Regions from separate parts of the Dehalogenimonas sp. NIT-SK1 genome, predicted to be linked through region 2. Evidence: riboswitches for the same ligand, from Rfam matches in the RefSeq annotation. Region 2 holds a riboswitch; the other holds the start of a gene.
The links. A riboswitch is a leader RNA that binds a small molecule or an ion and turns the genes downstream of it on or off. The one in region 2 is predicted to bind molybdenum cofactor.

Region 1: linked by a shared signal. The riboswitch ahead of ACZ48S_RS03405 (4Fe-4S dicluster domain-containing protein) and the one ahead of ACZ48S_RS07620 (c-type cytochrome) in region 2 are both predicted to bind molybdenum cofactor.

The regions. Positions count from the first base shown of each region.
Region 1 covers NZ_AP042352.1:643,354-648,877, forward strand. The annotation lists gene ACZ48S_RS03395 (nickel-dependent hydrogenase large subunit) at 1-286, opposite strand, end outside; gene ACZ48S_RS03400 (hydrogenase small subunit) at 319-1,368, opposite strand; gene ACZ48S_RS03405 (4Fe-4S dicluster domain-containing protein) at 1,370-2,161, opposite strand; molybdenum cofactor riboswitch at 2,408-2,544, opposite strand; gene ACZ48S_RS03410 (ABC transporter ATP-binding protein) at 2,750-4,690, shown strand; gene ACZ48S_RS03415 (basic amino acid ABC transporter substrate-binding protein) at 4,788-5,524, shown strand, end outside.
Region 2 covers NZ_AP042352.1:1,457,346-1,462,869, forward strand. The annotation lists gene ACZ48S_RS07605 (J domain-containing protein) at 208-519, shown strand; gene ACZ48S_RS07610 (methyltransferase domain-containing protein) at 503-1,168, shown strand; gene mgtE (magnesium transporter) at 1,181-2,548, opposite strand; molybdenum cofactor riboswitch at 2,723-2,862, shown strand; gene ACZ48S_RS07620 (c-type cytochrome) at 2,962-3,552, shown strand; gene ACZ48S_RS07625 (hydrogenase small subunit) at 3,628-4,596, shown strand; gene ACZ48S_RS07630 (nickel-dependent hydrogenase large subunit) at 4,670-5,524, shown strand, end outside.

The DNA.
Region 1 (5,524 bases), 810 kb from region 2:
TCAGGTTGCGCACGATGCGGCCGTTGTCCGGAATGCTGCCGTCAACGCCGAAGGCGCTGTCAAGGTTGAGCACCGCGGTCATGCCGTGTGAAGTGGGGCAGACACCGCAGATGCGCTGGGTATAATGCTGCGCGTCGGTGGGGTTATGACCCTTCAGGAAAATTTCGAAGCCGCGGAACATGGTGCCGGTGGAATGGGCATCCTTGACCACGCCGTTCTCAACCATAACTTCAATTTTAAGATGGCCCTCGATTCGGGTAATCGGGTCAATTACTATTTTTGCCATATATATCTGTTCTCCCTGTTATTACGTAAATACTAGTGGGCTGAATACCCGGACTTGTTCTTGGTCAGGGCGATGGCGCCGAGGGTGGCCGCGGTGGCGCCGGCCAGGCCGAAGGCTACTTTATCCAGGGGGTGTTTTTCCGTCAGGTCCATGGGTTCGTGGATGGGACCAAGTCCGGCCGGGAAGGCCAGTTCGGCACAGCCGATACACGGGGCGCCGGCTTCAATGCACCAGCGGGTTTTGGAGTTCCACAGCCGGTCATTGCAGTCCGCGTGGGTGATGGGCCCCTTGCAGCCCAGCAGGTAGAGACAGTCCGGGTCACCGAATTTCTCGGCGAAGTGACCGGCTTCAAACTGGCCGCGGCGGGGACACTGGTCATGGATGGTCTTGCTGTAATAGGCGGTGGGTCTGAGGTCTTCATCAACCTTAACCGATTCCGGGCTGTCCATGATAACCTGGGCCAGGGTGCCGACAAACCAGTCCGGATGGGGCGGGCAGCCGGGCACGTTGATGACCGGGGTGGTGATGCCCTTCTGTTGGTAAAATTCACGGATGCCGACTACTTCCCCGGGATTTGGAGGAGAAGCGGAAATACCGCCGGAAGCGGCGCAGGTCCCCAGGGCGATAGTGGCGATGGCCTTTTTGCCCAGCCGTTCAATGGTTTCAGTCATGGGTATGCCGTGGCCGTCCTTTTCACCAACCTCGCAGTAAAAACCGTCGGCCTTCAGCGGGACGCCGCCTTCCACCACCAGGGCGAAGGGACCGGTTTCAGTATCATAAAGAGCGCTCATGGCCAGGTCTCCCTGGGCGGCCATGACGGTATTGTGGAAGCGCAGGCTGATATGATTGCCGCTGACGACTTCCGAGAGAAGTATGTCCTGGATGCTTACCGGGAATGAATTAAGCACGGAAACCGAGCAGCCGTTGCAGCCGGAGCCCTGGAACCAGATAACCGGAACTTCATTCAAAGCCTGGGCGAAAAGTCGTTCAAATTCCGGATTCTTCATCATCGACAGACCAAGGGCGGCCGATGAACCGGCGCATAATTCCAAGAAACGGCGTCGGGTCAGTCTGGTAGTCATATTAACTCTTGTCCTCCTTGGTGGCAGTTTCCGCCGCTTTCACCCCGGCGCTGCGGCGGGTGCGGAATAGATAAGTACCGGCCAGGAAAAGAGCTATGGCTCCTATCTCAAAAGGAATCTTGCTCAGGAATTCGTAGGTATATTCCGGGTACATTTCCTTTTCCACTTCCGGGAAGCCGAGTTCATGGGGATCAACGGAACTGATGTACATTACAGCGGTACCGCCGACCTCATGTTCACCATAGATGTAGTCAAAATATTTGCCGGGGTCATTCTGGATGCGTTCGTGAGCCAGGGCGATCATGTCAGCCCGTTCGCCGAAGCGGATGGCCTTGGTGGGGCAGACATCAAAGCAGACCGGTACGTCTCCGGCTTCAAGCTTCCGGTCATTACAGAAGATGCACTTGGAAATCTTTGGCCAGGGTACGTCCCATTCAAACTTGGGAATATCGAAGGGGCAGGCGTTCTGGCAGTAGCGGCAGCCGATGCACTTGTGCTCGTCCCAGACGACGGCGCCGTTGGCTTCCTTGTTAAGCGCGCCAACAGGACAGACGGAAACACAGGCGGGGTTGAAACAGTGCAGGCACCGTTTGCTTAGACCGATCACCTGGGTGCGGTTGTCACGCTGAACCTCTTTGGCCTGCAGGACGACATAATGATAAGCGTCCAGTTCCGGGGCGGTATCCGTGCCTTCCAAACGAAGGTCCTTAAGTCCGTAGAACTTATGACATTCGGTTTCGCACAGCTTGCACAGGATACAGCGGGTAGTATCGATGAGCATACCTACGGGCATATTGTTACTCCTTTCACGGATGTGGTGTTTCTGTCCGATACCCTGATATTAAAAACAAAAGGCCGCTGTCTGCTGCCGGTATGATCGGCGGGGACAGGGCCATTCTCAACAATTGAAATATTATTCCGGGTAATCATAGCTGCGTGTTGTCCAGTTGATAATCCGGTGATGCCTGGTTAACGGTTAATATGAAACGGGGATGAGTGAATTTTCTGAGCCAGTAACAAGAAGAAATATCAGCTGGCATATTTCAGTATCCTCTCTCCTTTCCAATCAGGGAGGCGCGGGTGTTTCCGCCCGAACCCTCGGAACCTTGCGGTTCACCGTTCCGGATGCCATAAAACAGGGCTTAAGGCCACCCGGACTCGAAGAGCGCCGCGTGTTCAAGCACGACGATGGAAACTTTAGCACCTGAAGTGCCCGGTGTCAACTTAATACCACCCGAAAAGACTAATACTTTTTTTATGGATATACAACTGCCCTATAATTCAGCAGCACCGGGCATTTTGTGATAGCATATAACATTAAAACCCAGTAATTATTAGTTATCCGGTATAGACGCTGTGCCGGTTCCGGGAGCACACCGCCATGATGGGGCACGGTTTTCCGTATTTCAACGCCAATATTGAAGGCAAAGCGAGGGTTACCCGCGGCCTGATAAGACGCATCCTGGCTTACGCGCGGCCTTACCGCCGGCTGATAATAGCCATGGTGGCAGTTACCCTGGCTACTACCGGACTTTCTTTGCTGACGCCGCTGATACTGCGGCAATTGATAGACGTAACGCTGCCGGACAAAAACCTGGAGCAGCTCAGCTGGCTGATTGCCGCCCTGGTGGCGGTTCCCATAGCTACCAGCGGGCTGAACGTAATGCAGCGGCGCCTGAACGCCATGGTGGGCGAGGGTGTGGTATATGATCTGCGTGTAGCGCTGTTTTCTCATCTTCAAAGAATGGCGCTCAACTTTTTTACCAATACTAAGGTAGGCGAGCTGATGAGCCGCCTCAACAATGACGTGGTGGGTGCCCAGAAAGCCATCAGCGATACCTTTGTAAGTATTTTTACCAGCCTGGTGCAGGCGGTGGTGCTGCTCTCAGTGATGATGCTGCTGGAATGGCGGCTGACGCTGGTCAGCGTGGCGGTGATGCCCTTTTTCTTAGTGGCCGGACGCAAACTGGGGCGGCGGCTGCAGACTATTGCCCGGGAGCAGATGGAGCTGAATGCCAGGATGAATGCGGTGATGCATGAGCTGCTGAATATTTCCGGGGCTTTGCTGGTCAAACTGTTCGGCCGTACTTCCGTTGAAGATCGCCGCTTTGAGGAGAGGTCACGCCTGGTGCGTGACGCCGGGGTGCGCCGGGCGGTAACCGGCATGGTGTTTTTTGTCAGCATCGGCTTGCTGAGCGCGCTGGGGGTAGCGCTGGTGTACGGCGTCGGGGGTTACATGGTCATACAGGACGCGCTGACCATAGGTACCATTGTAGCCCTGGCGGCTTACCTGAGCAGCCTGTATACAGCGCTGCAGACGCTGACCAACGCGCCGGTGGATTTCGCCACTTCCATGGTCAGCTTTGACCGCGTGTTTGAGGTGCTGGATCTGCCGCACGAAATCACCGAGAAGCCCGACGCCACCGTGCTGCGGGACGTTCGCGGCGAGCTTGAATTTGAAAATGTCAGTTTTCGTTATGCGGTGAACGAGCGAATGCTGCTGAAGGATGTTAAACGCTTCGACAAGGAACAGAACGTTACGGCTGTTCTATCCGGCGGTGAGACTACCAACGGTTGGAATGAGATCGGCGGCGGACCAAAGAACCAGGCTCGCGAAATGGCCCTGAAAAATGTGTCTTTCCGCGCTCGACCCGGGCAGCTGGTAGCGCTGGTCGGTCCCAGCGGGGCCGGCAAGACTACCATGACTTACCTGATTCCCCGGTTATATGACCCGACTTCCGGACGGCTGTTGATTGACGGAATAGACCTGAGAGATGTTACCCTGACTTCACTGACCAACCAGATAGGTATGGTGACCCAGGAAACCTACCTTTTCCACGACACCATCTGGGTAAACATGCTTTACGCCCGACCGGAAGCGACGCGGGAACAGATTGAGCACGCGACCCGGGCGGCCAATATCCATGACTTCATCATGGGGCTGCCGGCCGGCTATGACACGGTAGTAGGCGAAAGGGGTTATCGCTTGTCCGGCGGCGAAAAGCAGCGACTGGCGCTGGCTCGGGTTATTCTCAAGGACCCGCGGATTTTAGTGCTGGACGAGGCTACCAGTTCCCTGGACTCCGAATCAGAAGCCCTCATCCAGGACGCGCTGCGCCGGGTGATGACCGGACGCACCAGCATTGTCATCGCCCATCGGCTGTCCACAATATTGGCGGCGGACCTGATACTGGTGATGGACCGCGGTGAGATAATAGAGCGCGGCACTCATGGAGAACTGCTGCAGGCCGGCGGTATGTATGCCCGGCTGTATGAAACCCAATTCCGGGGGCGGCCCGGTGAGCGGCCGGAACAGTTGTGAAAACCGCCGGTCATCCATTGGCCGATAAAATAGACACAAGTACGCGCCATATTGTAAACTTGGCGAATTAAATTTACTTTTATTAAGGAGGAACTACGTGAAGAAAAAGCTTTCTGTTTTGCTGCTCGCCCTGACCCTGACCGCAGCGATGGTGCTGCCCGGATGCAGCAATGACACGGATGACCCGGATCCGACCAATACCACCGACCCGGTTACCAGTATTACGGTAGCCACTGATGCGACCTGGCCGCCATTTGAATACATTGATACCGATTCCAACCAGATTGTCGGTTTTGATATCGACCTGATGAACGCCATTGCCGAGAAGGCTGGCATTGAAATCGAATTCGTCAATGTGGAATGGGACCCGCTGCTGGCTGGTGTGGCCCAGGGTACCTATGACGCGGCCATTTCTTCTATTACTATCAAGCCGGACCGCCTTGAGTCCATGGATTTTTCTGACCCCTATTTTGTTGCCGGCCAGATAATAGTGGTTCCCGCTGACAACACCACCATAACCGGCCCTGATAATCTCAGTGGATCTGTTGGGGTACAGTCCGGAACTACCGGTGATGATGAAGTCACCGCGCTGGATACGGTTGACGAAGTGGTGCGCTATGACGAAATCGGCCTGGCATTCGCCGCTCTGCTGAACGGTCAGCTTGACGCGGTGGTCTGCGATACTCCGGTGGCCGAAGGTTACGTTTCTACATATTCCGATGACTTGAAGACAGTGGGTGAAGTGCTTACAACCGAGGAATACGGCATCGCTTTCCCCAAGGGCAACGATGCCCTGGTAGCCAAGATCAACCAGGCTCTGGCCGAGGTGAAAGC
Region 2 (5,524 bases):
CGACATGATGCTGACGTTTAAACACTATCTGTTGTGTTGCCCGCATACATTACCACTAGATATAGTGTATGTCAATAGGAAAAAAGTCCGGTGCTGAAGCTGAAAAAACCCGCTGAAACGTAAAAATATTTTCCGGTGCGTGGCTAAACTGTTTGATAAGCATAAAAGGCTTGGAATACAATAAATTGATTTGAATTGGCTGTATGAGTGACAGACGAAACGGCAGATTTTATGAACAACACTGATTTCAAAGAAATAGACGAAGCCAGGAAGCGGCTCGGCCTGGGTGAAACAGCAACCATTAAAGAAGTAAAGGCCGCCTATAAACGGCTGTCGCACCGGCACCACCCGGACAAAACCAAAAGCGAGAGCAGCCGGGAAATGACGGAAATCAATAAAGCCTACGCCGTGCTTAAGGATTATATAGAAAATTACCGCTACAGCTTTAAAGAAGAAGATATTGTCGGAAACAGTTATTTCAGGGAACACTTCAAAAGGTTTTATGAAGACGGATTCTGATAACGGTGGGAGCCTGTTCGACTCCAGGGCCGCGGAGTATGACGCCTGGTTTGACGGTGAAGGCAAAACTATTTTTGCCATTGAACTGGCGGCTATCCGGCATGTACTTCAGAACCTGCCCAAGCCGTGGCTGGAGGTCGGTGTCGGCAGCGGTCGCTTCGCCCAAGCCCTGGGCATCGAAACAGGTATTGATCCCTCGGCTAAACTGCTGAGAATGGCAGAGGCCCGAGGTATCCGGACGACCCGAGGCAGAGGCGAAGAATTACCCTTTAAAGATGAAACCTTCGGAACAGTATTTCTGATAATGACCCTCTGCTTTACTGAATCACCGTCCCGGGTGCTGGATGAAATCCACCGCGTTTTAAAAGACCGGGGTAAGGTTGTAGCCGCCATGGTTCCCGCAGACTGCGCCTGGGGCAGCTTTTACCAGGTTAAGAAGTCAGCCGGGCACCCAATATACCGTTATGCTGACTTTATAAGCCGGCAGCAGCTTATTGATCTGCTGGCTGCCGCCGGTTTTAAGGTCACCCGAAACGTATCAGCCCTTTTCCAGCCGCCGGGCCGGGTTAATGAACCGGAACAGCCGCAGGACGGGGTCCGCACCGAAGCTGGTTTTATTGTTATCGTCGCTGAAAAACCATCGTACTGACCCGTTATTGACCTATATGTTCAGCAGCCAGGCGGCTATCGCAAAGTAAAGCGCCACACCCAGCACGTCCATCACAGTGGTAATAAAGGGCGCTGAAACTAGTGCCGGGTCAATCTTGAGCCGCTGGAAGAAAAACGGCAGACTTGCGCCGGTCAGTGTAGCCAGGGTGGAAAGCAGCATCAGGGTCATCATCACTATCAGGGCAACCTCAAAATCCCGTCCCAGCAGGTAAGCCCAGGCCAGCACCACCAGGCCCAGCACCAGTCCCAGCAGCAGACCTACCCCGCCCTCGCGCAGCACCACCGACATTTTCCGCCGCCCGGCGATTTCCCCGGTAGCCATGCCGCGGATTACCACCGTGGCTGACTGGGCTCCGATGTTGCCTCCGGTACCGATAAGCAGCGGGATGAAGGCGGCCATGATCACCAGTTCCGCCAGCAGTTCCTCCTGGCCGGCGATTATGGTGGCGGTAAAGGTGTTGGCGAAGATAAGCAGCAGCAGCCATACCGTGCGCCGCCGCACTACTGACCAGATACGGTCGGTAAAATATGCCCGCTCGGAACCGGGCACCGCGCCGAAGCGGTAAATATCTTCGGTGGCCTCTTCTTCCATTATATCGACCACGTCGTCCCAGGTGATGATGCCCACCAGCCGGTTCTCGGCATCCACCACCGGAATGGCCAGCAGTTCATAATCCTTGAGCAGCCGCCCTACTTCTTCCTGGTCGGTATCGGTATAGACTTTGCGGGGTTCGTCGGTCATGATTTCGGTAACACAGGTCCGCGGTTCAGCCAGCACCAGGTCCTTCAATGAAACCGTTCCAATCAGTTTCCGCTGGCGGTTGATGACATAGGCCATGTAAATGGTTTCCTTGGATACCGCCAGCCGCCGGATTTTATCCAGCGCTTCGGCGGCGGTCATCTTCTCCTGCAGATCCACAAAATCCGGCGTCATCGCCCTGCCGGCGCTATCTTCGGCGTAACCCAGCAGCTTGAGGGTCATCTGCCGGTCCTGCGGAGACAGCAGGCGCAGCAGCCGCCGGGCCAGGGCGGCCGGCACTTCATCAAAGAGTTCCGCCCGGTCATCCGGCGGCAGTACTTCCAGGAAGCGGCGGGCGGTATTGTCGGTGAAAAGCTCCATCAGCGCCAGTTGCTGGCGGCCGTCGAACTGGTCAAATACCTGGACCGCCAGGTCCTTGGGCAGTAGCCTGAAAGCGGTCAGTGTTTCCGCGTCAGGCATTTCGGTCAGCAGCAGCGCTATGGCGTCAGCGTCCATGGAACTCAACGCGACGCGCAGCTCCTTGTACTGTCTTTCCTCCATCAGCCGGCGAATTTCCTGAACTTCCAGGGCAGTCTCCTTTTCACCTGAAAAGTTTTTCATATTGTAACACCCTTCGCTCCGGTAGCAAGCATTTTAAGTCGTTTCAACGGTCGGCAAAGCTAAAATGAAAAATAATTACCCGGTATTATACTTTTAGGACTAATTATATTGACAGTACTAAAACCATGGTGCTACAATCCTAGCGAATTTGCCGGCCAGGCTCACCGGTCGGCTGATGAAAAGGCTCTTCGAGTCCGAAAATCTAAAGCTGATTCAGTTATGGTGTTCGGACCTGTAAGCCGCAAGGCTTCGAGGGTGGCGGCGGAAACGCCGGCGCCTCCCGCGCTTAGGAAAGGAGAGGGCATAAGTGTTAACCAAATTTCATTACCGGGGACGTTTTTAAGTCGGCGTCTCCTTTTTTATAGGCAAAGATTTTTTACCCGGTCATCCAGATGAACAGGAGAGGTAAATTGATGAAACACAAAAATATCCTGGTTTTGGTTTTCGCGCTGATGCTGGTAATGCTGCCGGTATTGAGCGCCTGCACCGATGATTCAACCACACCCCCGCCCACCACCACTTCACCACCGGCTACTGAAAGCCTGCTGCCAGTCTCCGATGATGTGGCGGGTGTTGACGCCAGCCTGGTTTATGCCAGCTACTGCGCATCCTGCCACGGCACCCAGCGCCAGGGCGGAGTAGGTCCTGCCCTTTCCCGTGATCAGAGCGTGGCTTACCTGTCCCAGTGGCTGCCGGTTCACCGCACCGGGGTAACCATGGATTCCCGCCTGCGGGACCTGCTGATCAACTGGATTTACACAAATTCCACCCAGACCTCAGCGCCCGCCCCGACTGATCCGGCACTGGTCTATGCCTATAATTGCGCCGTCTGCCATGCGGCTGACCGATCCGGCGGCAACGGCGGTCCTTCCATTGAGCAGATTGACCTGCAGCGGCAGACCGCTGACTTCCTGGCCGTTTTCCTGAAGTCGCACTACTCGGGCGTGTATTTGACCCAGGAACAGCACGAACTGCTGGGCAACTGGCTGAAATCAAACCCGTAGGAACAAATAAGGAATAAAAGCTAAAATACATATCTAGACCGGAGTGGGACCCAGTCCCATTACAAAGGAGAAAAGATGGATATTTCAAGTCTGAGAAAACCTAACCTGACCCGCCGGGATTTCGTCAAGGTCGCGGGTATGACCACAGCCTACTTTGGTTTGAGCCAAGCTCTGGCCCCGCAGATAGTGGAAGCGCTGGAAAGCACCAGCGGCAAACCGGCGGTAATCTGGCTGGAAGGCCAGAGCTGCACCGGTTGTACCGAATCCTTCCTTAACAACCAGGAGCCGGACGCCACTTCCATCCTGCTGGATACCATTTCCCTGCGCTACCATGAAACGGCCATGGCCGCTTCCGGGCACCAGGCCGAGCAGGCACTGCAGGACACCATTGAAGAGGGCGGTTATGTCCTGGTTATTGAAGGTTCCATCCCGCTGGCTGAGGATGGCAAGTTCTGCACCATAGCTGGCAAACCGTTTACTGAAATAGTCCGCGAAACCGCCGCCAACGCCGCCGCCATCATCTGCGTCGGCTCCTGCGCTACCTACGGCGGCATCCCGCGGTCCGGCCCGACCGACGCGGTCGGCTACCTGTTCCGCGGCAAGGAACTGCATCATGAATTTGACGATGTCGGTGAAAAACCGGTCATCAACCTGCCCACCTGCCCGCTGCACAATGAGCGGCTGGTGGCCACCATCGTCCATTACATCACCTTCGGCACCGTACCGGCGCTGGACCAGTATCGCCGTCCTTACGCTTTCTACGGGCAGCTGATGCACAACAATTGTCCGCGCCGCGGCCACTATGAAGCCGGGCGTTTCCTGACTGATTACAAGAATCCGGCCCAGAAGGACTACTGCCTGATTCTAAAGGGCTGCAAGGGACCCATCGCCATGCAGGACTGCTGGGACCGAATGTGGAATGGCCGAGCCAGCTACTGCATTGAAGCCAACATCCCCTGCGTCGCCTGCTCGCAGCCGGAATTTTATGAAGACACCAGCCCGCTGTACGCCCATGATTATGACTTCGGGCTGCCGCCGCAGTAATGATTAACTCAACCCTTGAAATTGGAATTGGAAATCCAATGTTCGAAAATAAGGTTGGAAAGGTAAAATAACTATGACGCGCATTGTCGTTGATCCGTTAACCAGAATTGAAGGACACCTCAGAATCGAGGTTGAAGTCGAAAACGGCGTAATTACCGACGCCTGGTCCGCCGGTACCATGGCCCGCGGCTGGGAAAAACTGCTCCAGGGACGCGACCCCTGGGACGCTCCTTACGTCACCAGCCGTGTCTGCGGCGTCTGTGAAGGCGTTCACACTATCGCCTCAGCCCAGGCGCTCGAGGACGCTTTCGGCATTGAGCTGACCGAGGCTGGCCGGCTGATGCGAAACCTGTTCTCCGCCGGATATTACATGCATGACCACTACATTCACTTCTACATTCTGTCCGCCCTGGACTACCTGGACATAATGGCCATAGCCTCCTATGAAGGCGCCGACCCAGGTCTGCTGGCCATTAAGAGCAAGATTGTGGGCCTGGTCAATGCCGGAGACACCTCACCCTTCACTCCGCGCTACACCCCGGACGAGTTCTCGGTAAATGATCCGGAAACGGTCACCACCCTGGTATCGCATTACATTAAAGCCGCGGAACTCAAGGCCAAATCACAGAAGATGCTGGCCTACCTTACCGGCATCCAGCCCCATCCCAACGCCCTTACCGTCGGCGGCTGCACTGCCTCCCCCAGCTTTGAACAGCTGATGTCGCTGCGCGAACTGTGGGTTGAGCAGGCTGACTTTGTTAATAATGTATATCTGCCCGACGTAGCGGCAGTGGGTTACGGTCCGCTGCTGCCGCTGGCCGCTGCCGGCTTCGGCGCTACCGACGGCAACTACCTGGCCTACCCCATGCTGCCCCAGGGCAGCTCCGGCGCTGCCGGTGACATCTCATTCGGCGGCTCCGACCCCATG